DNA from 3 places in the Arthrobacter sp. zg-Y1219 genome. Region 1 is predicted to be linked to each of the others. Evidence: predicted binding sites of a transcription regulator. Region 1 holds the regulator's gene; each other region holds the start of a gene.
What was found. The regulator LexA, encoded in region 1, represses DNA repair genes until DNA is damaged. The targets are predictions, from matches to a motif close to TCGAACANNTGTTCGA.
Positions count from the first base shown of each region.

Region 1 (7,466 bases):
ACGTGGCCCCGCTGTCGGTCGCCGGCCGGCTGCGTGAAGGGCTGTTCGACGGCCACACCGTGGTCCTGACCTCGGCGACCCTTGCCATCGGATCCGAATTTGGCCCTGTGGCCGGCGCTCTGGGGCTCCTGGGGCCTGGCGCGCCGTCGTGGACGGGGACCGACGTCGGCAGTCCTTTCGACTATCCGCGGCAGGGCGTGCTGTACGTGGCGAAGGACCTGCCCAAGCCCGAGCGGGGCACCTCGGAGGCGCAGCTGGATGAAATCGAGGCGCTTCTGAAGGCCTCGAACGGCGGAGCACTGGGACTGTTCTCCTCGCGCCGGGCGGCCGAGGAGGCCGCCGACGCGATGCGCACCCGGGTGGATTTCCCGATCCTGTGCCAGGGGGAGTCCTCGATGTCCTCGCTCGTCAAGCAGTTCTCCGAGGAACCCGACACCTGCCTGTTTGGCACCATGTCGCTGTGGCAGGGCGTTGACGTGCCGGGCGCCGCCTGCAGGCTGGTGCTGATTGACCGCATACCGTTCCCGCGTCCGGATGACCCGCTGATGACCGCGCGCACCCGCGCAGTGGCCAAGGCCGGCGGCAACGGCTTCATGTCAGTTGCCGCGACCCACGCGGCCGTCCGGCTGGCGCAGGGTGCCGGCCGTCTGATCCGTGCCGCGGGGGACCGCGGTGTGGTGGCCATCCTGGACTCCCGCTTGGCCACGGCCCGCTACGGCAGCTTCCTGAAGGCAGCCCTGCCGCCGTTCTGGTCCACGACTGACCGCTCTGTGGTGCTCTCGGTTCTGGGGCGGCTCGCCGAGCAGTCGGCGGCGGCGGAGAAGGCCCCTGCGCGGAAGTAGCGCCGGCACCACTGAACGGGCGGCACCACCGAACGGAAAGGGCGGTCGGAGATAACTCCAACCGCCCTTTCCGCGTTACTCCACCCGTTATCCGCTCCAGCCCTCGCGGGAGACCACCCGTGGAATCCCGCCGCGGGGACCGCTGCTGTGTGCGGGGCCCGCTAGAGCGAGCGCATCACCGAGACAACCTTGCCCATGATGACTGCATGGTCGCCCACGATGGGCTCATAGCGCGTGTTCTGCGGCAGCAGCCAGGTGTGGCCGTTGCGCTGCCGGAAGGTCTTGACCGTGGCTTCGTCATCCAGCAGGGCGGCAACGATGTCGCCGTTCTCAGCCGTGGGCTGCCGGCGGACAACCACCCAGTCACCGTCGCAAATCGCGGCGTCGACCATGGAGTCGCCCGAGACCCTGAGCATGAACAGGTCTCCGTGACCCACCAGCTGGCGGGGCAGCGGCATGATGTCCTCGACAACCTGTTCAGCGAGGATCGGACCGCCGGCGGCGATGCGGCCCACCAGCGGCACCATGGCCGTGTCAACGGAGGTCGACAGCTCGGTGACCGTGGCCATTCCGGCAGCCGAGCCTGCTTTGTCGCCGGCGCCGTCTTCGCCGGTGCGGGAGCCGGCGGCTGCCGGCGCAGACTCGGCCGGGGAACCGGCTGAGTCCTCGCCCGGAGCGACGGCCTTTCCGTCCCGCAGCATTAGCGGAATCAGGATTTCCATGGCGCGGGGGCGCTTGGGGTCGCGGCGGATGTAGCCGAGCTTCTCCAGCTGCATGAGCTGATGGGTCACGCTGGAAAGGCTTGCCAGCCCCACGGTGTCTCCGATTTCCCGCATGGTGGGCGGGTAACCGTTGGTGCTGACGGAACGCTGGATCATCTCCAGAACGGTCTTCTGCCGCGGAGTCAGACCTTTCGCACGCGCACGGGAGCCGGTTGCCGCTGGCTGGTTGGTGCTGTCTTCGGAAGCAGTCCTGCGGGCCACGTGGGGTTCCCTTCGGGGTCAGCTGGTCCGGTCGGTGCCGGAGCTGGTCGGGTGAATGTCGGGGCTGGAACGCTGTGCAAGCCGTGCCGGCGGTTATGTCAGAGGCAGCTGATTCAGTGGTCCTGTACGAACCGCTGCGGAGCCCGCGCTCCGGCTTCGGTCCGGACGGAACCGGATGAACCTCTTCCTCATGCTCAACGCTAGGCGAGCGGAGCAACGTTTTCAAACATTTGTTCGAGCGAGTCTCGACTTTGTTAGTAGATAGGTGCTAGAAATGAGTTCACAAGAATCGAACATACTTTCGATGATGGCAGCGCGCCGGAGTCCAAAGATGTCAGATAGCTTCCAATCGTTCGAATATGGCTTCGGTTATTTCCTGCGGCCATCGAACCGGAAAGGTGCTGAAATGCCCGCCCAGATACACCTGTCAAACCCCATCTCACGTTTCATCTCCGCCCCGGCCCGACCTCAGCTGACGGCCGCCCGGGCCTCAGCGCCGAGGCCCGTTGCCGGGTCCACCAATCCGGCCGCTGTGCCGGTGCCCGCCGAGCGGCGGCAGCTGCGGCTGACGCGCCGCGGCCGGCTGGTGTTTATCGGCCTTCCCCTGATGCTGACCGCGGCTGCCGCACTCACGGTCCTGGGATTCTTCACGGCTCCCGCCATGGCCTCCTCGGGCGGGGCGCCCGACGTTACGCAGACCGTGCAGGTGAGCGTCGGTGCCGGTGATTCTTTGTGGGCCTTGGCCGAGGAATTTGCTCCCGACCGCGATCCCCGCGATGTGGTCGCGGAGATCATGGAGCTGAACAACCTTTCCGATGACCGGGTTCCGGTCGGCGTGCAGCTGTTCATTCCCACCCAGCGCTGAGGCGCCACGGCGCTGCACAAACACAAACGGTGCAATCGCAAGTTGATGTGCCGGCGGCGCGGCGCAATGACACACGGCGCTATCCCAAGCGGCGCAATCACACACGGCGCCATTACAAACAGCGCAACTCGGGGCGTAACAACCCGCCTGCCCGGCCGGAGGGATTCTTCCCGCCCCGCCTTCGAGTCTTAAGCTGTACAGGTGACTGAACAGCTGGAAAGACTGAACCGACTTCCCCTGCGCGAGGATCTCCGAGGATTGACACCCTACGGTGCGCCGCAGCTGGATGTGCCCATCCTGCTCAATGTCAACGAGAACACCCACGGGTTGCCCGACCAGGTGCGGAAGGCGATCGTAGCTTCCGTTGAGCGGGCGGTGGCCGGACTGAACCGTTATCCGGACCGGGAATTCACTGAACTTCGCGAGCGGCTTGCCGGCTATCTCGGCCACGGACTGAGCCCGGAGAACATCTGGGCCGGCAACGGCTCCAACGAGGTCCTGCAACAGATCCTCCAGGCCTTCGGCGGCCCGGGCCGGACCGCCTTGAGCTTCCCGCCCACGTATTCCATGTATCCGCTGCTGGCCAGCGGCACCGGCACCCGCTATGTCACGGGCGTCCGCAGCGGCGATTTCACGCTGACTCCGGAAGCCGCAGCGGAACAGGTCCGCGAGCAGGCTCCGAACATCGTCTTCCTCTGCACGCCGAACAACCCCACCGGCACTGCGCTGCCGCTCGAGGTGGTGGAAGCCGTGTACGAGGCGGGGGCCGCGTCACAGGCCATAGTGATTGTGGACGAGGCCTACGGGGAGTTCTTCCACGCCGGCACCCCCAGCGCCCTGCAGCTGCTGCCCGGCCGTGAACGGCTGATCGTCTCCCGCACCATGAGCAAGGCGTTCGCGCTGGCCGGAGCCCGGGTCGGCTACATGGCCGCGGCACCCGAAGTCACCGACGCCCTGCGCCTCGTGCGGCTGCCCTACCATCTCTCGGCGATCACGCAGGCCACTGCGAACGCCGCGCTGGAACACGCGGAAGCGCTGCTGGCCAACGTTGAAGCCATCAAGGTCCAGCGGGACCGCATTGTCGCCGAGCTGCTCAGCCTGGGCCTGAAGCCTGCGCCGTCCGACGCCAACTTTGTCTTCTTCGGAGGTGTGGAAAACCCGCACGCGCTGTGGGAGGGGCTGCTGGAGGCGGGCGTGCTGGTGCGCGACGTCGGCATCCCCGGCCATCTGCGCGTCACGGCCGGCACCGAAGCGGAAACCAGCGTTTTCCTGGCCCGGCTGCGCGAGCTCCTGGCAGCCGGCACCCGCTAGGCCACAGGCAGCGGCACGGCGGCGGCACCGGCGCCGGCCGGTCCGCGGCCGGCGGAGACCAAGCCGCAGACACCCACAGACACTAAACTGTTAGCAGAGACCACCTTCTTTCAAAGGAAAACCATGACCGTGGAGACCACCACCGGACGCACCGCACGCCTGGAACGGGTGACCAGTGAATCGTCAGTGGTTGTGGAGCTGGACCTGGACGGAACCGGCCAGTCCAACATCAGCACCTCGGTGCCGTTCTACGACCACATGCTGACGGCCCTGGCCAAGCACTCCCTGATCGACCTCACGGTCCAGGCCACGGGTGACACCCACATCGATGTGCACCACACCGTCGAGGACATTGCCATCAGCATCGGTGAGGCGCTCAAGATCGCTCTGGGCAACAAGGCAGGAATCCGCCGCTTCGGCGAGGCCACCATTCCCCTTGACGAGGCCCTGGCCAACGCCGTCGTCGACATCTCCGGGCGGCCCTATCTGGTGCATTCCGGTGAACCGGCGGGGCAGGAATACCACCTGATCGGCGGACACTTCACCGGGTCGCTGACCCGCCACGTCTTCGAGGCCATCACCCTCCACGCCCAGATCTGCCTGCACATGACGGTGCTCGGCGGCCGGGATCCGCACCACATCGTGGAGGCCCAGTTCAAGGCCTTTGCCCGTGCGCTGCGCGCCGCCGTCGAACCCGACCCCCGCGTTGAGGGCATCCCCTCCACGAAGGGTGCCCTGTGACGGCGCGCAACGTGACGGTCCTCGACTACGGGTCCGGGAACATCCGCTCCGCCGTCCGGGCCCTCGAGCACGTCGGCGCCAACGTCACCCTCAGCTCCAAATCCGATGACGTGCTCAACGCCGACGGGCTCCTGGTCCCCGGTGTCGGCGCCTTCGCGGCCGTCATGCAGGGGCTCAAGGAAGTGGACGCCCTGCGCCTGATCGGCCGCCGGGTTGCCGGCGGACGCCCCGTCATGGGCATCTGCGTCGGACTGCAGGTCCTCTTCGACGAGGGCGTGGAACACGGTGTCAGCACCCCCGGAATGGGGGAGTGGCCCGGCGTCGTCGAGCGCCTCAAGGCTGACGTTGTTCCGCACATGGGCTGGAACACCGTCCAGCCGCCGGAGGGCTCACAGCTGTTCGCCGGCATCGAGGATGAACGCTTCTACTTTGTGCACAGCTACGGTGTGCAGAAATGGGACTTCGATGTCACCCAGCCCGCCATGCGCGCACCCCAGGTCACCTGGGCCGAACATGGCAGCCGCTTTGTCGCCGCGGTGGAAAACGGTCCGCTGACAGCCACCCAGTTCCATCCGGAAAAGTCCGGTGATGCCGGTGCGGCATTGCTGGAAAACTGGCTGAAGACGCTGGGCTAGGGCGATGTGGAGTCTTCTTCTCATGGGTCTGGCCGGGCTGCTGATCGGCGGCGCCATCTCCTTCCGCAGCCAGGGCATGTCCAAAATCATCGTCGTTCTCTTCTGGATCCTTGCGGGCATGTCCCTGCTCGGCGCCTACCTCCTGATCGACAGCGGCTCCTGAGCCGCCCGTTCCTGATCCGCCCTCCGGCACCGCATCCGGACAAACCTCCCCACGGAAAGCAGAACCATGTCACTTGTTGAAACTCCCGTCCTTGAGCTGCTGCCCGCCGTGGACGTCGCAGACGGCCAGGCCGTGCGCCTGGTCCAGGGTGAGGCCGGCAGCGAAACCAGCTACGGCGACCCGCTGGACGCCGCCATGGCCTGGCAGAACGACGGCGCGGCCTGGGTTCACCTCGTGGACCTGGACGCAGCCTTCGGCCGCGGCTCCAACCTCCCGCTGCTCAAGCGCGTGGTGGAACAGCTGGACATCAAGGTGGAGCTCTCCGGCGGCATCCGCGACGACGCCTCCCTGGACATGGCCTTGGAGCTGGGAGCCAGCCGCGTCAACCTGGGCACCGCAGCCCTGGAAAACCCGGAATGGACCGCCAGTGCGATCGCCCGCTACGGCGAGGCCATCGCCGTCGGACTCGACGTGCGGGGCACCACGCTGGCCGCCCGCGGCTGGACCAAGGACGGCGGAGACCTCTGGGAGGTCCTGGCCCGCCTCGAGGACGCCGGCTGCCCGCGGTATGTGGTCACCGACGTCACCAAGGACGGCACGCTGCGCGGGCCCAACCTGGAACTGCTGCGCGAGGTCCTCACGCGCACGGAACGGCCCGTTGTCGCCTCCGGCGGGATCTCGTCCCTGGATGACCTGGCCGCCCTGCGGGAGCTCGTGCCGCTGGGTCTGGAAGGCACGATCGTGGGCAAGGCCCTCTACGCCGGGGCCTTCACGCTGCCGCAGGCGTTCGACATCGCCGGGCATCCGGAGCGCTAGAGCCATGGCTGAGCGCGCCCTTCCCGGCCACATAGCGGCCGCCCTCGCAGGGGCCGGGGGACCCGCCGATTCCGCGGGGCAGTCCTGGTCCGGCCGGGACCTCTCCGGCGAGGGCAACCCGCTGCACAATTTCGACGCCGACGACGGCAGCCCCGACGCCGGATACCTCTCCGCCCTGGCCGCGCTGGAAGCCGGCAGCGGCTCCGAAGCGCAGGTGGTGGCTGCCCTGGCCACCGCCCGCGTGTTCGTGCCCATCGTCGCCACCCTCGGTGCCGAGGCGCAGTCCGAACATGGACTGACCGCTGACAAAGAGGCCGACATGGCCCTGGTGACGCTGACCGCCCCGGACGGACGCAAGGCGCTGCCGGTGTTCACCTCCGTGCCGGCGCTGGCGCAGTGGCATCCGCAGGCGCGGCCGGTTGCGGTGTATGCCGCCCGCGCCGCCCTGTCCGCCGTCTCCGAGGAAGCGCAGCTGCTGGTGGTGGATCCGGGTGCGGACATCACCTTCGTGGTGCGCCGCCCGGCCATGTGGGCGCTGGCGCAGCAGCGGACCTGGACGCCGTCGTACGCCGACCAGGAAGTCGCGCAGGCCGTGTCCGCCGCGGTCGACGTCGAACCCGCAGTGACGGGGGTCCAACTGGCGCCGGGACCGGGAACGGTGACACGGTCGGCGCGCGGGACGGTGGTGGCCGGAGGCGGCGCCGGTCCTGAGCTTAGAATGGTTCTTCACCTGGCACCGGGACTGGATGCGCAGGCGGTGCAGGGCATCGCCGGATTGCTGCAGCAGCGGCTGGCTGCCGATCCGTTATTCGTTGAGCGTGTGGATTCCCTGGAACTCAAAATCACGCGCTGACCTTGCTGGGCGGTGGACCGCCGGAAGTGAAGTGCCGTGAATTTTTCCGCCTACGGGGAGCTGCTCCGCGTTGCCCCGATCCGCCGGCTGCTCCTGGTCGGAATGATCGCCCGTTTTCCGCATTCCGCCGCCGGCGTGCTGCTGACCCTGCACGTGGTCCTGACCATGGACATGGGCTACGCCAAGGCCGGTGCCGTTGCCGCCGTCGTCACCGTGGGCATCGCCTTTGGCGCCCCGTGGCGCGGCCGCCGGGTGGA
Region 1 is NZ_JASKLY010000012.1:407,169-414,634, forward strand. Features, by position in the region: gene QNO00_RS08910 (ATP-dependent DNA helicase) at 1-842, shown strand, start outside; gene lexA (transcriptional repressor LexA) at 1,004-1,825, opposite strand; gene QNO00_RS08920 (LysM peptidoglycan-binding domain-containing protein) at 2,232-2,690, shown strand; gene QNO00_RS08925 (histidinol-phosphate transaminase) at 2,892-4,001, shown strand; gene hisB (imidazoleglycerol-phosphate dehydratase HisB) at 4,125-4,742, shown strand; gene hisH (imidazole glycerol phosphate synthase subunit HisH) at 4,739-5,377, shown strand; gene QNO00_RS08940 (CG2302 family histidine operon protein) at 5,382-5,540, shown strand; gene priA (bifunctional 1-(5-phosphoribosyl)-5-((5-phosphoribosylamino)methylideneamino)imidazole-4-carboxamide isomerase/phosphoribosylanthranilate isomerase PriA) at 5,607-6,356, shown strand; gene QNO00_RS08950 (SseB family protein) at 6,361-7,209, shown strand; gene QNO00_RS08955 (MFS transporter) at 7,246-7,466, shown strand, end outside.

Region 2 (7,466 bases), on a different contig from region 1:
CGCCACTTCCTTTCCGAGGGCGCCAAGGTGGCTGTCGTTGACATCGACCAGGAGCAGGGCGACAAGCTTGTTGCCGACCTCGGCAACATCGGTGAACTCATCTTCATCCGCAAGGACATTTCCCTTCCCGAGAGTGCTGCCGAGATCGTTGCCGAAACGGTTGCCCGCTTTGGCGGCCTGGACATCCTGGTCAACAACGCCCACGCCTCCAAGCAGGCGCCGATCCTGGAAACCACTCCGGAGATCTGGAACCTGTCCTTCGGCACCGGAACCCTGGCCACCCTGTACCTGATGCAGGCAGCCCATCCGGAACTGAAGAAGACCCGGGGCAGCATCATCAACTTCGGTTCCGGTGCCGGGATCAAGGGCCTGCCCAACCAGGTGGCCTACGCTGCAGCGAAGGAAGCCATCCGGGCCATCACCCGCACGGCTGCGAATGAGTGGGCAGCCGACGGCATCCGCGTCAACGTTGTCAGCCCTGTTGCGCTGACTCCGGGCATCGTCCAGTGGAGCAAGGCCTACCCGGAGCAGTACCAGGAAGTAGTGAACGGTGTTCCGCTGGGCCGCCTGGGCGATCCCGAGACCGACATCGCACCGATCGTTGCCTTCCTGGCCAGCGAAGAGTCCCGCTACCTGACCGGCCAGACGCTGATGGCCGACGGCGGAAGCATCAAGCTCTACTAGAAGAACCCGCGCGCACTGGTTCCCACTCTCTGTTGCCCCTGTTACCTGTTGGGGTCACATCAGCCCCAGGGCTGAACCAAGAGTGGGAACCAGTGCGTCTGTGCGTCTGGCGGCCACGTGCGTCTGTGCGCCTGTGTGCGCCTGGCGGCCTGTGCGTCTGTGCGCCTGTTCGTGTGGGCGTCTGCCGGCCACGGGGCCGCCCTGCCAGTCCCCCGGATCCGCAGTTGTAGGGTTGCGGCATGAAAGCGCGGAGCACCGGCCGTCACGCGGGAACATTTACGGCGAACGACCTGCGGCAGCTTCGGTTACGGTCTCAGCTCCTGGTGGCATCCGAACCCGTCGGGGCGGCCGAGACTGTTCGCCGCCTTTTGGCCGTGCAGGCCCAAAACCTTGGCGGCGCCTTGTGGAGCGTCGGCCAACGGGCGCCGGGAAGCACTCGCGGCGACGTCGAGGCGGCACTGGCTGCCGGCGTCGTCGTGCTCACACTTACGCCCCCTCCCGCCGATGTGACGGTCTTTCCGCGTGTCCATCTCCTGCCGGGTTTCGATGAGTTCCACATTGGTTATGCCGACCGCGGGCCGATTCTGGCGTCCGAGCACCAAGCATTTGTGGGCCCGGGAAAGAACGGGCTGTTCCGGTCGCCCGTCGTTGTCGACGGTGTTGTGGCTGGTATCTGGTCGGCCTCGGAGCGAAAGGGAAATATCGACGTGGACGTGTCATTGTTTCCAGACCGAGTGGGCCCGATATTGCCTGGGGTAAAAATGCTGAGTGGTACGGAGATGAGGCGTGCGGTCGAGACGGCGGCCACGTTGTACGGACGCTTCCTCTCTGTGGAAGCCCATGCCGCCGTGTCACGGTCGTAAGCCGCTGCGCGGTGGGCGGTGGGTGGTGGTTGGAGGGCGAAGGGTGGTGAGTGGTGCGGTCGCTACGCAGGGGGCCGGACCTGTGACCAGAGATGCTGTCTTATTGGCGTGCACAGGTATCGGCTAAGGGGCGTAGGTAGTCCGGCGAAAAAGTCGGGTATTCGTGCGTCCTCAAAAGGGCCTGTTTTGGGCTGTTTTGGCGCTGTTTGAAGTGGTTTTGGGGCTTCTCGAACCGGGAATGTCAGTGCCGGGTGAAAGTCTTTAGTCATGGATCAGAACGGATCTTCGACCGGGACTCCCGGCACTGGCGGTGAGACTGCAGCTTGCAGTCGGTTCGTCTTTGTCGCTGAGCCTGGGGTGGCCGGAGGTGAGCCGGGTGATGGGTTTACCGGATCTCTGGTTCTGCAGGGTGTGGAGTCGTTGACTGAGGAGCAAACCGGGACGGTGTTGGCCCGGCTCAATCATTTGTCGCGGTGGGTGCAGGCGCAGCAGGGTCGGGTCCTGTCCCGGCTGCAGACCGTTTACGAGGACGAGACGCTATCCGTTACCGGGTTGCGGGACGCGGAGATGGCGTTCAGTCTCGCTGCGGAGGAAGCCGCGACCATTCTGGGGGTGCCTACCGGTACCGGAAAGGCGTTGATGAGTCAGGCCGGTGATCTCTGCACCAGGAACACGGCCACGCTGAAGGCGTTGGAGGCCGGGCAGATCAGTTACGGGCATGTCGAGACTCTGGTGGAGCAGTGTGTGGGAGTGGTGCCGGCGGAGCTGCCCGGGTTCGAGGCGGAGCTGTTGGGTCTGGCTGCGGGTCAGACCAGAATCCAGTTCCGGGTGAAGGCGCAGCGGCTGCGGGAGCAGTACTATCCGCAGACCATCGTGCAGCGGCAGTTGACGGCGTTTGAGCAGCGGACGGTGTGGGTGCGTCCGGAGCCGGACGGGATGTCCTGGCTTTCGGCGTTGCTGCCGGCCGAGAAAGCCCAAGCGATCTTTACTCAGCTCAGTGTTGCGGCCCGGGGTGAGCAGGCCGCCGGGGACACGCGCACGGTGGATCAGTTGCGCACGGATATCCTCACGGACTTGCTCGGCGGTCACGACCATGAATGCCGGGACGAGTGCAGAAACGGTGGTGGTGTTCGCGGCAAAGGTGGCCGTAGCGTGGGTGGCACAGGTGGCGGGGGTAAGAAGCGTAAGGGTCGTAGTTCCGGCTCCGGCAACAAGGCCAGCAGCCGAGGTTCCGGTTCCCGCTCCGGGAAGGGGTCCGGGTCCTGCCGTATTGGCCATGGTCCCCGGGCGCGGACGGAGATTCTGGTGCTGATCAACGCTGAAACCCTCTTCGGTGCCGATGATCAGCCGGCGGAACTGAACGGGTACGGACCGATCAGTCCCGTAACGGCCCGGGGGATGGCTCGGGAAGCGGCGAAATGGACACCGGTGGAACGGGATCCGGACACCGAAGAAATCCTGCGGGTGGGGAAACGGCGGAAGGTCCCCGACGGATTGAAACGGGTTCTGCGGGTGCGGGACGGAACCTGCCGGTTCCCGGGGTGCCGGACCAATGCGGTGATTTCCGAGATCGATCACACCAAGCCGTGGGCTCGGGGCGGGCCGACTGATCATGACAATCTGGAGCATTTGTGCCGGCGGCATCACATGTTCAAAACCGCAGGGTTTTGGAAAGCCCGGCAGCCTCGTCCCGGGGTGATTGAGTGGACCTCGCCGGGCGGCAGGTGTTACCGCACCGAACCGCAACTGAGCCTGTCCCGGGAAACGTGTAGCGATGACGGTGGTTATCTGCGGCCAGGGATCACAGCGAACAACGACACCGTTCAAGGAAATACGGCGGGACCAGATCCGTCGTCTGCCCGTAACGCGGTGAACCCGGACGACTACGGCGACCACCCGCCACCCTTCTGACGGCTGCTCTTCCGTACGGCACCCTCAGATGCCCAACTCGCCGATCCCAGCCCACGGACCACAGCCGTTGCCACTACCCAAACTTTCCGTGGGCCAGACCTCGTCCACAGTTATGACCGCCGCCAAAGCTCCTGAGGTGAGTCACGATTCCACCCCTTCCGTGCCGCCCAGCCTCGTTGGCCAACAAGGAGTGCCAGCCTGCAGCGGTAAGCTCATGACATGGCACGATACTTTGACATCCACCCCGAGAATCCGCAGCAACGCACCATCGGACAGGTAGTTGCGATTCTGCGCTCCGGCGGATTGATCGCCTATCCCACAGATTCCTGTTATGCCCTGGGAGCCCAGCTGAGCAACAAGGACGCATTGGACCGGATCAGGTCCATCCGGCAGCTGGACGACAAACACCACTTCACGCTGATGTGCAAAGATTTCGCCCAGCTCGGCCAGTTCGTGCAGATGGACAACAACATCTTCCGCAGCATCAAGGCCGTCACTCCGGGCAGCTACACCTTCATCCTGCCGGCGGTGAAGGACGTGCCGCGCTGGCTCTCACAGCCCAAGAAGAAGACGGTGGGCGTCCGCATCCCGGACAACAAACTGGTCCAGGCGCTGCTGGAAGAATTGGGTGAACCGATGATCTCCAGCACCCTGCTGCTGCCCGGCGAAGAAGATCCCCTGACTCAGGGATGGGAAATCAAGGAACGGCTAGACCACCAGGTCGACGCAGTTCTCGATTCCGGGTTCTGCGGTCCGGATCTGACCACCGTCATCGACTTCTCCAGCGGTGAGCCGGAAATTGTCCGCCGTGGCACCGGTGACCCCTCGCGCTTCGAGTAAACCAATCCGGCGGCGAAGCTAACCGCCTCGCCGCCGAACCCGTGACAGGCTGGAGCCATGGCATTGCACATCGGCACCTCGGGCTGGAGCTACAACGACTGGCGACACGTGCTGTATCCGCCCGGGCTGCCTAACCGGCTGTGGCTGGAAACTTACGCCGCGGAATTCGACACGGTCGAGTTCAACGGAAGTTTCTACCGCTGGCCGCGCGAGCCGGCCTTTGCCGCCTACCGGGAGCGGCTGCCGGCCAGCTATCAGTTTTCGGTCAAGGCGCCGCGGGGACTGACCCACGGCCGCAAGCTTCGCGACCCCGAGGAATGGATCGGACGCATCAGCCGCTGCTGGAAGGAACTCGGCGATAAAGCCGGTGTCCTGATCGTGCAGCTGCCGCCGGATATGGAGCGCGACGACGAGCGGCTGGCGTATTTCCTGACTACACTCCCCCGGGAGATCAGGGTGGCTGTGGAGTTCCGGCATCCCAGTTGGGAAACCGAAGACGTCTACGATCTCCTGTCACGGCACGACGCCGCGTATACCGTCATGAGCGGAGCTCACCTTCCGTGCAACCTGCGCGCCACGGCGTCGTTCGTGTATCTGCGCATGCATGGCCCCGACCCGGAGCACCTCTACGCCGGTTCCTACAGCGACGAGGACCTGCACTGGTGGGGTGACCGGATCCGCGAGTGGGAAGCCCTGGGCAAGGACGTCTATGTGTATTTCAACAACGACGGCGAAGGCCACGCGGTCCGCAACGCCCGGACCCTGCGCACGCTGCTGAAGGAAAGAATCTAGCGACCAACCCTTGCCGCAGTTATCGAATACCGTTATGTTAACGGTATTCGATAACCCATTCCGCGCAGGGAGACCCCATGGCAACAACATCCATACCGCTGACCCGCAAGAGCGCACGCACTGCCCAAAAAGTTGGGCTGGTGATTGGAATGTTGATCTCCGGGTTTACTACTCTCGTGTGCCTGGGAGCGGCGGTCGCCGCGGTCATCATGCCAATGTCCGGACGGGTGGAGCTAACCCTGCCCGCAGCTCCAATACAGGACTCCGCTTGGACGCACCTGAGTCCCCAAATCGTCAGCGGATCCTCGGAGAGCTACCAACTGTCACTGCAAAACGTTGAGTCCGAAGGATTGTCGATGTGGTCGGCCACGATGGGGATTGGGTGCACCGTCCCAGCCCTGATTACCGCGTTTCTTGGCTACCTCTGTCTCCGCGTCTACAGGGGCCAGCCGTTTGGGCGGCTTATGACTCTCGGCTTCTGCGTCTCTTCCGCTGTGATCGTTGCCGGATCCGCAGTTCTGCCCTCGGTGTTCGCCAGCATTAACGAGCGCATCCTCTCCGACGCGGGCATCGATCTGAGAAACGCGCCATTCACCGACGGTTACGTCTTTGGCGCGTTGGATGCGGTGATCCTGATGTTCGGCATATTCCTGGCCCTGCTGGCAGCAGCCTTCCACCTCGGCAGCAGATTTCAGCGCGACGGCGAAGGGCTGGTCTAGTGCCGCCTGTTGACTTGGACTCATCTGTGCACTGCAGGCTCGATGAACTGCTGGCTGAGCGGAAGCTGACGCTGACTGAACTCAGCAAGCGAGTGGATGTCAGCATCGTGAATCTCTCAGTCCTCAAGAACGACCGGGCCAAGGCGATCCGCTTCTCCACCCTGACAGCAATCTGCCGAGCCCTGGACTGCTCCATCGGAGATCTGCTGGTCCTGAGACCCCAAACGTAAAGAGACCCCAGCGGAAACCACCTAGAGGTTCCTGATCACCCGCGCCGGATTGCCCACGACCACCACATTCTCCGGCACAGCCCGGGTAACCACGGCTCCTGCGCCAATCACTGAGTTCTCCCCGACCTGACACCCGGCAGAACGCTGCGGCTCCACCGGATGGGTGGGAGTCAGACCCGGAAAAACAAGAAGGACTGCAGGAAACACCTCCATTCGGCCGCATCCCGCCCGGCTGTCCACGACTTCGCTTGACGGACAGTTCACAGATGAGAACTGTTGACGCCACGGAGGCACAGGGGACGCCGACTTGGACCAGAACACTGCTGGTCCATTCATCGCAGGCTGGTCATCGCACTCTGGGAGGAATTCGCTGTGAAACAGGCAATCGCGGGAAAACACACGCTGCGGGCAGTGACGACGGCGGCGGCAACCGCCGTCGTTTTGGGAACTGCACCATTCATCGGGCTGCATGGGACGGGAGAAGGTCAGGGAGGAGGCGACTACGGCGGGTCCCCCGCAGCACGGAACGTGATCCTGATGGTCGGGGACGGCATGGGACCGGGTCAGCGCGAAGCCATCCGACTGGCCTTGGTGGGACTAACCGGAGAGTTGGAGATGGATTCCCTGCCCTCCGCCGGCAGGGTGCACACTAATTCCGCGGATCCGGAAAGCTTCGTTACGGACTCAGCGGCGGCCGCCACGGCCATGGCCACCGGAGTCAAGACGTACAACCGCGCCATTGGCGTTGACCTCGAGCAGCAGCCGGTCACCACGGCTCTGGAAGTGGCCGAGGAGCTGGGCAAATCGACGGGACTGGTGACCACCAGCAACGTCACCGATGCCACGCCGGCGGCCTTCGGATCCCATGTTGCGGACCGGGACGAACAGAGTGCCATTGCGCGTCAGTTCCTGGAGAGCAGCCGGCCCGAGGTCATCCTGGGTGGCGGCGAGGATCACTGGTATCCGGCCGGAAACCCGGGGCGCCATCCGGACAATCCGCCGGAAGATCCGTCCGAGCAGAGTGCCGGAACCGAGGGGAATCTCGTCGAGGAGGCCCAGTCCCTCGGGTACGAATATGTTTGGGATCGCGAGGGCCTGCAGGCAGCCGACTCGCCCATGCTGCTGGGCCTCTTCGCCAACGAAGAGATGTTCCAGTACGGCGACGACGTCGAACCGCTGTACCAGCCCACAGTTCCCCTGACGGAGATGACGTCCAAGGCACTCGAAATCCTTGGCTCCGGGGGCGCGGGCGATGGCGGCAACGGCAACGACGCCGATAACGGTGACCGAGCCCAAGGAGACAACGGGAGCCGCGGCAATGACGGATTCTTCCTCATGGTCGAGGAGGAAGGCATCGATTCCTTCAGCCACGTGAACAACGCCGAGCTCACGATTGAATCGGGCATCGAGTTCGACCGGTCAGTGGC
Region 2 is NZ_JASKLY010000001.1:112,339-119,804, reverse strand. Features, by position in the region: gene QNO00_RS00560 (SDR family NAD(P)-dependent oxidoreductase) at 1-684, shown strand, start outside; gene QNO00_RS00555 (DNA glycosylase AlkZ-like family protein) at 924-1,547, shown strand; gene QNO00_RS00550 (HNH endonuclease signature motif containing protein) at 1,968-3,458, shown strand; gene QNO00_RS00545 (L-threonylcarbamoyladenylate synthase) at 3,678-4,298, shown strand; gene QNO00_RS00540 (DUF72 domain-containing protein) at 4,356-5,090, shown strand; gene QNO00_RS00535 (hypothetical protein) at 5,168-5,809, shown strand; gene QNO00_RS00530 (helix-turn-helix domain-containing protein) at 5,824-6,039, shown strand; partial or broken gene QNO00_RS00525 (sugar O-acetyltransferase) at 6,061-6,213, opposite strand; gene QNO00_RS00520 (alkaline phosphatase) at 6,412-7,466, shown strand, end outside.
Region 2: QNO00_RS00550 (HNH endonuclease signature motif containing protein) is a predicted target of LexA. The motif match lies at 1,821-1,836, and genes of this name have one in related genera.

Region 3 (7,466 bases), on a different contig from region 1:
GGCATTGCCGGCGCCCGTGCAGGACTTTATTGCCCGCGCCTTCGGAGACGCCCTGCCGCCGATCTTCCTGCTGGGCATTCCGGCGCTGGCCGCGGGCCTGATCCTGACCCTGTTCATCCGGCAGATCCCGCTCTCGGAAACCTCCCGGGTGGAAGTGGAGGAAAATGTCTAGGCAAAGAACGCCCCGGCATCTGATGCTCCGGCCGCAGAACGGCCGGGAGGGCCGGGAGGCCATGATCCGCAAAGCACCGCCTGAAGAGGTCGGCCAGCCCCGCGGGATGGGCCTGGTTTTTGCCGGCCTGATGCTGGCCGTGCTGCTGGCGGCACTGGACCAGACCATCGTGGCCACCGCCCTGCCCACGATCGTGGGGGAGCTCAACGGGCTCGAGCACCTGTCCTGGGTGGTGACGGCCTATATCCTGGCCGCCACCATCGGGCTGCCCGTCTACGGAAAGCTCGGTGACCTGTACGGACGGCGGACGATCTTCATTTTCGCCATTGTCGTCTTCCTGCTGGGTTCCGTGCTCTCCGGCCTGGCGCAGAACATGGGCCAGCTGATTGCCTTCCGCGCACTGCAGGGCGTGGGCGGCGGCGGGCTCATGATCGGCGCCCAGGCGATCATCGGCGATATCGTGTCTCCGCGCGAACGCGGCAAATACATGGGCCTGATCGGCGCCTCCTTTGGCCTGGCCTCGGTGGGCGGGCCGCTGCTGGGCGGCTGGATCACCGACTACTTCTCCTGGCGGTGGGTGTTTTACATCAACCTGCCCATCGGTGCCGTGGCGCTCGCCGTCATCGTTTCCTCCCTGCACCTGCCCAAACCTGCCGGCGCCAAGCCGAGGCTTGACTACGCCGGAGCTGCCCTGCTGGCCGTGGCCGGCGCCGCAGTGGTGCTTCTGACCAGCTGGGGCGGGACCACCTACGCCTGGTCCTCGCCGCAGATCCTGGGGCTGGCCGCCGTTGCTGCGGTGGCCGCGGCCGCAATCATCCCGGTGGAACTGCGGGCGCCGGAACCGATCATGCCTCCGCGTCTGTTCCGGATCCGGAACTTCGTGCTGCCGGTCCTGGTGGGCATCGCCGTCGGCATCACCATGTTCTCCACTATTTCCTATCTGCCCACGTTCCTGCAGATGGTCAACGGCGCCTCCGCCACAGTCTCCGGGCTGATGATGCTGCCGATGATGGGCGGGCTGCTGGTCGCCTCGATCGGCACCGGACAGCTGATTTCCCGGACCGGGAAGTACAAGATCTATCCGGTGATCGGCTGCGCTGTAATCATCGCAGGGTTGGTGATGCTCTCCCGGATATCGGCGGCCACACCGTATTCCTTCACAGCCGCCGGGATGCTGGTGATGGGTCTGGGCATCGGCTGCCTGCTGCAGAACCTGGTGCTGATCGTGCAGAACAGCGTGCCGATCCGGGACATGGGCACCGCCATTTCCGCCGCCAACTTCTTCCGCCAGCTCGGGGCGTCCTTCGGCATCGCCCTGTTTGGCTCGATCTTCATCAGCCGGCTGTCCGATCAGATGGCTGCAGCCCCGCCCGGCGCCGTGGACGTGGCGGCCGGCGGCATTAACTCGCTGAGCCCGGCCCTGCTCCGGACGCTGCCGCCGCCGGTACGGGACTTCATTGCCGAGGCGTTCGGCCAGGCCCTGCCGCCGATCTTCCTGCTGTCAGTCCCGGTGGCCGCTGCGGCCCTGGGGGTGGCCCTGTTTATCCAGGAGATTCCGCTGTCCAAAACTTCACGCGTGAAAACTGGCGGGGACGGGGCGGCGTAGCCGGCAGGTGCTGCCCGGCCGGGCAGCCGCGGCCGTTGTCAGGGGAGGGCCGTACACTGGTGTTAATCGAATATATGTTCGAAGATTATCTCTCCGGACAACTACTGTCCGGACAACAGGGTCCGCTGGTGTGGCGGGCCAACCATGGAGGATGCAGGATCAAGTCCTGCAGTCCGCATCGGCGGGAGAGTGAACTGAAGTGGGTGTCTTCAGCGAAGCAGTAGAGGTGGTGTGTTCGCCGGCCGGACAGCCGCTGCGGTTGTCCTGGCAGGGGCACACCTACAAGGTGGCGGCGGACCCGGTGCGCTGGTACGAACGCCGGAACTGGTGGGACGAAGAAGCGCGGGCCGAACGCGGGCACGGTGCCGGACTGGTGGATTCGGAGATCTGGCGCATCCAGACCCGGTTAAACGCGCGCTCGCCGCTGCGCACGTTGGATGTCTCGCACGACATTTCCACCGGCCGCTGGCGCCTGATCCGGATCCATGACGCCCTGCGGGAAAGCGCCTAGAGTCCGTCCGCCATGAGCTTTTCCCATCTGCACGCCGCCACAGCCTTCAGCGCCCACTACGGGGTGTCCTGGCCGCAGGACCTTGCGGCAGCGGCCGCCGCCGACGGCGCCGACGCGCTGGCCTGCACCGACCGGGACGGGCTGTACGGAACCGTCAAGCACCTGCGGGCCTGCATGGACGCCGGAATTGATCCGATTGTCGGCGTGGACCTGGCGGTGCTCGGCGAACCGGGGCCGGACGGGGGGCCCGCCGTCACCGGGCGGGTGGTGGTCCTCGCGCACGGCCGCCGCGGCGGCGCCGGTTACCGGGCGCTGTGCCGGCTGATCTCGGACGCCCATGCCGGCACCTCGGCGTCCGCGGCCCGCAAAGGCAGCCAGCCGGTGGGGGTGACGCTGCAGCAGCTGGCCGCACACGCCGGCGGGACCGACCCGGAGGACCCGGTCCTGACCGTGCTCGTTGGCCCCTGGTCCGACGTCGGCATCGCCATGCGCAGCCGCAGCTACGCCGTCGCCCGCACGCTCTTCTCCCGCTGGCAGGCGGTGCTGCCGCGCCGGGCGCTTGCCGTGGAGGTGGTGACGCACCTCAGCGCGCCGGGCGCCAACCTCTGCCTCGCCCACGCGGTGCGGATGTTCCGGCTGGCCGATGAACTGCAGCTGCCGGCCGTCCTCACCAACGCCGTGCGCTACGTCGACGCCGACGGCGCCGCCACCGCCGACGTCTTGGACGCCGCACGGGCGCTGACGTCCATGGCCCGGCTGGCGGACCTGCAGCCCAACGGGCAGGGCTGGCTGAAGAGCGCCGGACAGATGAAGGCGCTCGCCCGGGAAATCAGCGCCGAGGCCGGCTACGGGGGAGCGGGGGCGGCCCGCCTGCTCCGCGACACCGAGGCGCTCGCCGATGCCTGCCGAATGGACCCGGTGGCGGACATGGGCTGGAAACAGCCGGTGGTTCCGGAGGCATCGGTGATCGGGATCGAATCCGAACCCATGGCCGAGCTGGTCCGCCGCTGCGAGGCGGGCATTGGGCGCAGGTTCCCGGCCGCCGGCGCGGCCGCCGATGCGCGCCTGCGCAACCGGCTGGCCCACGAACTGGGCATCATTGAACGGCTGGGCTTCGCCGCCTACTTCCTGACCGTCGCCGAGGTCTCGTCAATGATCACCGGCATGGGGGTGCGCGCCGCGGCCCGCGGCTCGGGAGCCTCCTCGCTGGTGAACTATCTCCTCGGCGTCAGCCACGTGAACCCGCTGGCCCATGACCTGATCTTCGAACGCTTCCTCTCGCAGGACCGCTCCACCCTGCCGGACATCGACATTGACGTCGAAAGCGCGCAGCGGCACAACGTGTATCACCGCATCTTCGAACGGTTCGGCGCCGAACGCGTCACCCTGATGAGCATGCAGAACGGCTATCGTGCCCGCGGGGCGGTGCGCGACGCCGGCATGGCGCTGGGGCTGCCCGAAGAAGACATCGGAGCCGTGGCCAAACAGCTGTGGCGCTTCTCCGCCCGGAAGTTCCGGGAGGCGCTCGCGGAAAAGCCCGAGCTGCGGGAGGTCGCGGAACGGGTCGAGGGCAACCGGCAGCTGGATCTGCTGGTGGATCTGACCGAACGCCTGGACCGGTTGCCCCGGCACATTTCCATGCACCCGTGCGGAGTAATCCTGGGGGATGCGTCACTGCTGGACCGCACGCCGGTGCAGCCGTCCGGCCTGGGCCTGCCCATGTCCCAGTTCGACAAACACGACATGGATCCGATGGGCATGCTCAAGCTCGACGTGCTGGGCGTGCGGATGCAAAGCGCCATGGCGTACGCCCTGCAGGAGGTGCGGCGGCTGCATCCGACCAAGGCGGACACCGTCGCCGCCGGTGCCCATCCGGCCGGGCCGGACGGGCAGGGCCCGGACTACGTGCACGAGGACGGCTCCATCGACCTCGACGCCGTGCCGCTGGACGATGCGCCCACCTACGACCTGATCTGCAGCACCTACACCCTGGGCTGCTTCCAGATCGAGTCCCCGGGCCAGCGCGAGCTGATCGGCAAGCTCGCCCCCCGGGAGTTCAACGACCTGATCATCGACATCTCGCTGTTCCGGCCCGGGCCGATGAAATCCAACATGGTCCGCCCGTTCCTGGAACACCGGCACGGCTGGTCACCGGAGGTGTATCCGCACGAGGCGCTGCGCCCGGTCCTGGCCGAAACCCACGGCGTGACAGTGTTCCACGAACAGGTGCTGCGGACCTTCGACGTGTTCACCGGCTGCGGCCTGGCCAAGGCCGATGTGCTGCGCCGGCTGCTGGGAAATGAGGACGCCGAAGCCTCGGTGGAGGACTTCTTCCGGACCGAGGCAGCCAAGCGCGGCTACGGCGATCAGGTCATCGGGAAGGTCTGGGACACGCTGAAGGCTTTCGGCAGCTTCGGTTTCTGCAAGGCGCACGGAGCCGCGTTTGCCGTGCCCACCTACCAGTCGGCCTGGCTGAAGGCACACCATCCCGAGGCGTTCCTTGCCGGCATCTTTGAACACGATCCGGGAATGTATCCGCGGCGGTTGCTGGTGGCGGAAGCCCGCCGGATGGGCATCCCCATCCTGCCGCTGGACATCAACCGCAGCGGTGCCCAGTACCGGGTGGAACGGGTGCCGGCGGTTCCGGCCTCGCCCGGGCATCCGGCCCGGCCGGAAAAACTGGGCATCCGGCTGAGCCTGGCCGGGATCTACGGACTCTCGGCCGCTGAACTGCGGCGCATCGCCGCCGGCCAGCCCTATGATTCGCTGGCCGATCTGCGCGCCCGCGCCAAGGTCGGACGGAGAACCCTGATCCGGCTGGCCGCCCTGGGCGCCTTCGACTCCCTGGCGAAAGGCACCGGTACAGCGGCCTCCCGGGCCGATCTGCTGCACCACCTGGACCTGGCTCCGCCGCGGAGCGCACCGCGGAAATACGATCCGATTCCCGGCCAGCTCGCGCTGCCGCTGGGCGACACCGAACTGGAGAACCTGCCCGCCGAACTGCCCGAACCGACGCTGCGCGAAAAGGTGCGCACCGAACTGGACCTCCTGTCAGTGGACGTCAGCGCCCACCTGATCGACAGCTATGGCCCGCTGCTGGCGAAGCTGGGCGTGACCAAGGCCCGGGACCTGATGGAGCTGCGCAACGGTACCGAGGTGCTGGTGGCCGGGATCCGGGTGGCCACGCAGACGCCGCCCATGCGCGGCGGCCGCCGGGTGGTGTTCATCAGCCTCGACGACGGCACCGGCTGCGTCGACTGCACGTTCTTCACCGAGGCGCAGGAAAAAACCGGTCCGCTGCTCTTCGGAACGCAGCTGATGCTCGTTCGCGGCCTGACCCGCCGCACCGGGCCGCGCGGGATCAGCATGCAGGCGCTGGAGGCCTGGGACCTGAATGACACCGCCAACCTGCCCCGTCTCCAGCGCGGCAGGTTGGTGGGGCCCAACTACAGCGGATAACATCGAAGGGGCGCAGAAGGAGCCGGTCACCTCTTGACCGGCCCGCAGACGCCGTACAAACCAAATCTAGGAGACAACCGTGTCAGTGCCAGAACAGTTCACCCTCATCGTCGACGGCGAAGAGACCACGGTGGATACTGGCACCACAGGTGCACAGCTGTTCTTCGACCGCCGCGACGTCGTCGTCATGCGCGTGGACGGCGTCCTGAAGGACCTGGACACCGAGCTGGCCCCGGGTGCTTCCGTGGAGTCCGTGACCATCGACTCCGAAGACGGACTGAACGTGCTGCGCCACTCCACCGCGCACGTCATGGCCCAGGCCGTGCAGCAGCTGCGCCCGGACGCCAAGCTGGGCATCGGCCCGTACATCAAGGACGGCTTCTACTTCGACTTCGACGTTGCCGAGGCGTTCACGCCGGAGGACCTGAAGACCCTCGAGAAGATGATGCAGAAGATCATCAACTCGAACCAGAAGTTCGCCCGCCGCGTGGTGTCCGAAGACGAAGCCCGCGAAGCCATGGCCAACGAGCCGTACAAGCTTGAGCTGCTGGGCAAGAAGGACGGCGCCGACGAAGCCGGCGAGGGCGCGAACATCGAGGTCGGTGCCGGCGAGATCACCATCTACGACAACGTTGACCGCAAGTCCGGCGACGTCGTCTGGTGCGACCTTTGCCGCGGCCCGCACCTGCCCAACACCAAGCTCATCTCCAACGCCTTCGCGCTGACCCGTTCCTCCGCCGCCTACTGGCTGGGCGACCAGAAGAACCAGCAGCTGCAGCGCATCTACGGCACCGCCTGGCCCACCAAGGACGCGCTGAAGGCCTACCAGGAACGGCTGGCCGAGGCCGAGCGCCGCGACCACCGCAAGCTGGGCACCGAACTGGACCTGTTCTCCTTCCCGGACGAGCTGGGTTCCGGCCTGCCGGTGTTCCACCCCAAGGGCGGCATCATCCGCAAGGCGATGGAGGACTACTCCCGCCAGCGGCACACCGAGGCCGGCTACGAGTTCGTCTACACCCCGCACATCACCAAGGGCCACCTGTACGAGGTCTCCGGCCACCTGGACTGGTACCGCGACGGCATGTTCCCTCCGATGCACGTGGACGAGGTCACCGATCCGGAAACCGGCGCGGTCATCAAGCCCGGCCAGGACTACTACCTGAAGCCGATGAACTGCCCCATGCACAACCTGATCTTCCGCTCCCGCGGACGGTCCTACCGCGAACTGCCGCTGCGCCTGTTCGAATTCGGTTCCGTGTACCGCTACGAGAAGTCCGGCGTCATCCACGGCCTGACCCGCGTGCGGGGCATGACCCAGGACGACGCCCACATCTACTGCACCCGCGACCAGATGAAGGACGAGCTCACCAGCACGCTGAAGTTCGTCCTTGACCTGCTCAAGGATTACGGCCTGGATGACTTCTACCTGGAACTGTCCACCAAGGACCCGGAGAAGTACGTGGGCTCCGACGACGTGTGGGACGAAGCCACCCGCACCCTCGCCGAGGTTGCCGAAGCCTCCGGCCTGGACCTGGTCCCGGATCCGGGCGGAGCGGCCTTCTACGGCCCGAAGATCTCCGTCCAGGCCCGCGACGCCATCGGCCGCACCTGGCAGATGTCCACCATCCAGCTGGACTTCAACCTGCCCGAGCGCTTCGAGCTCGAGTACCAGGCCGCCGACGGCAGCCGCCAGCGCCCGGTCATGATCCACCGCGCCC
Region 3 is NZ_JASKLY010000003.1:279,188-286,653, reverse strand. Features, by position in the region: gene QNO00_RS02475 (MDR family MFS transporter) at 1-172, shown strand, start outside; gene QNO00_RS02470 (MDR family MFS transporter) at 165-1,778, shown strand; gene QNO00_RS02465 (DUF6504 family protein) at 1,978-2,289, shown strand; gene QNO00_RS02460 (DNA polymerase III subunit alpha) at 2,302-5,748, shown strand; gene thrS (threonine--tRNA ligase) at 5,828-7,466, shown strand, end outside.
Region 3: QNO00_RS02465 (DUF6504 family protein) is a predicted target of LexA. The motif match lies at 1,845-1,860, and genes of this name have one in related genera.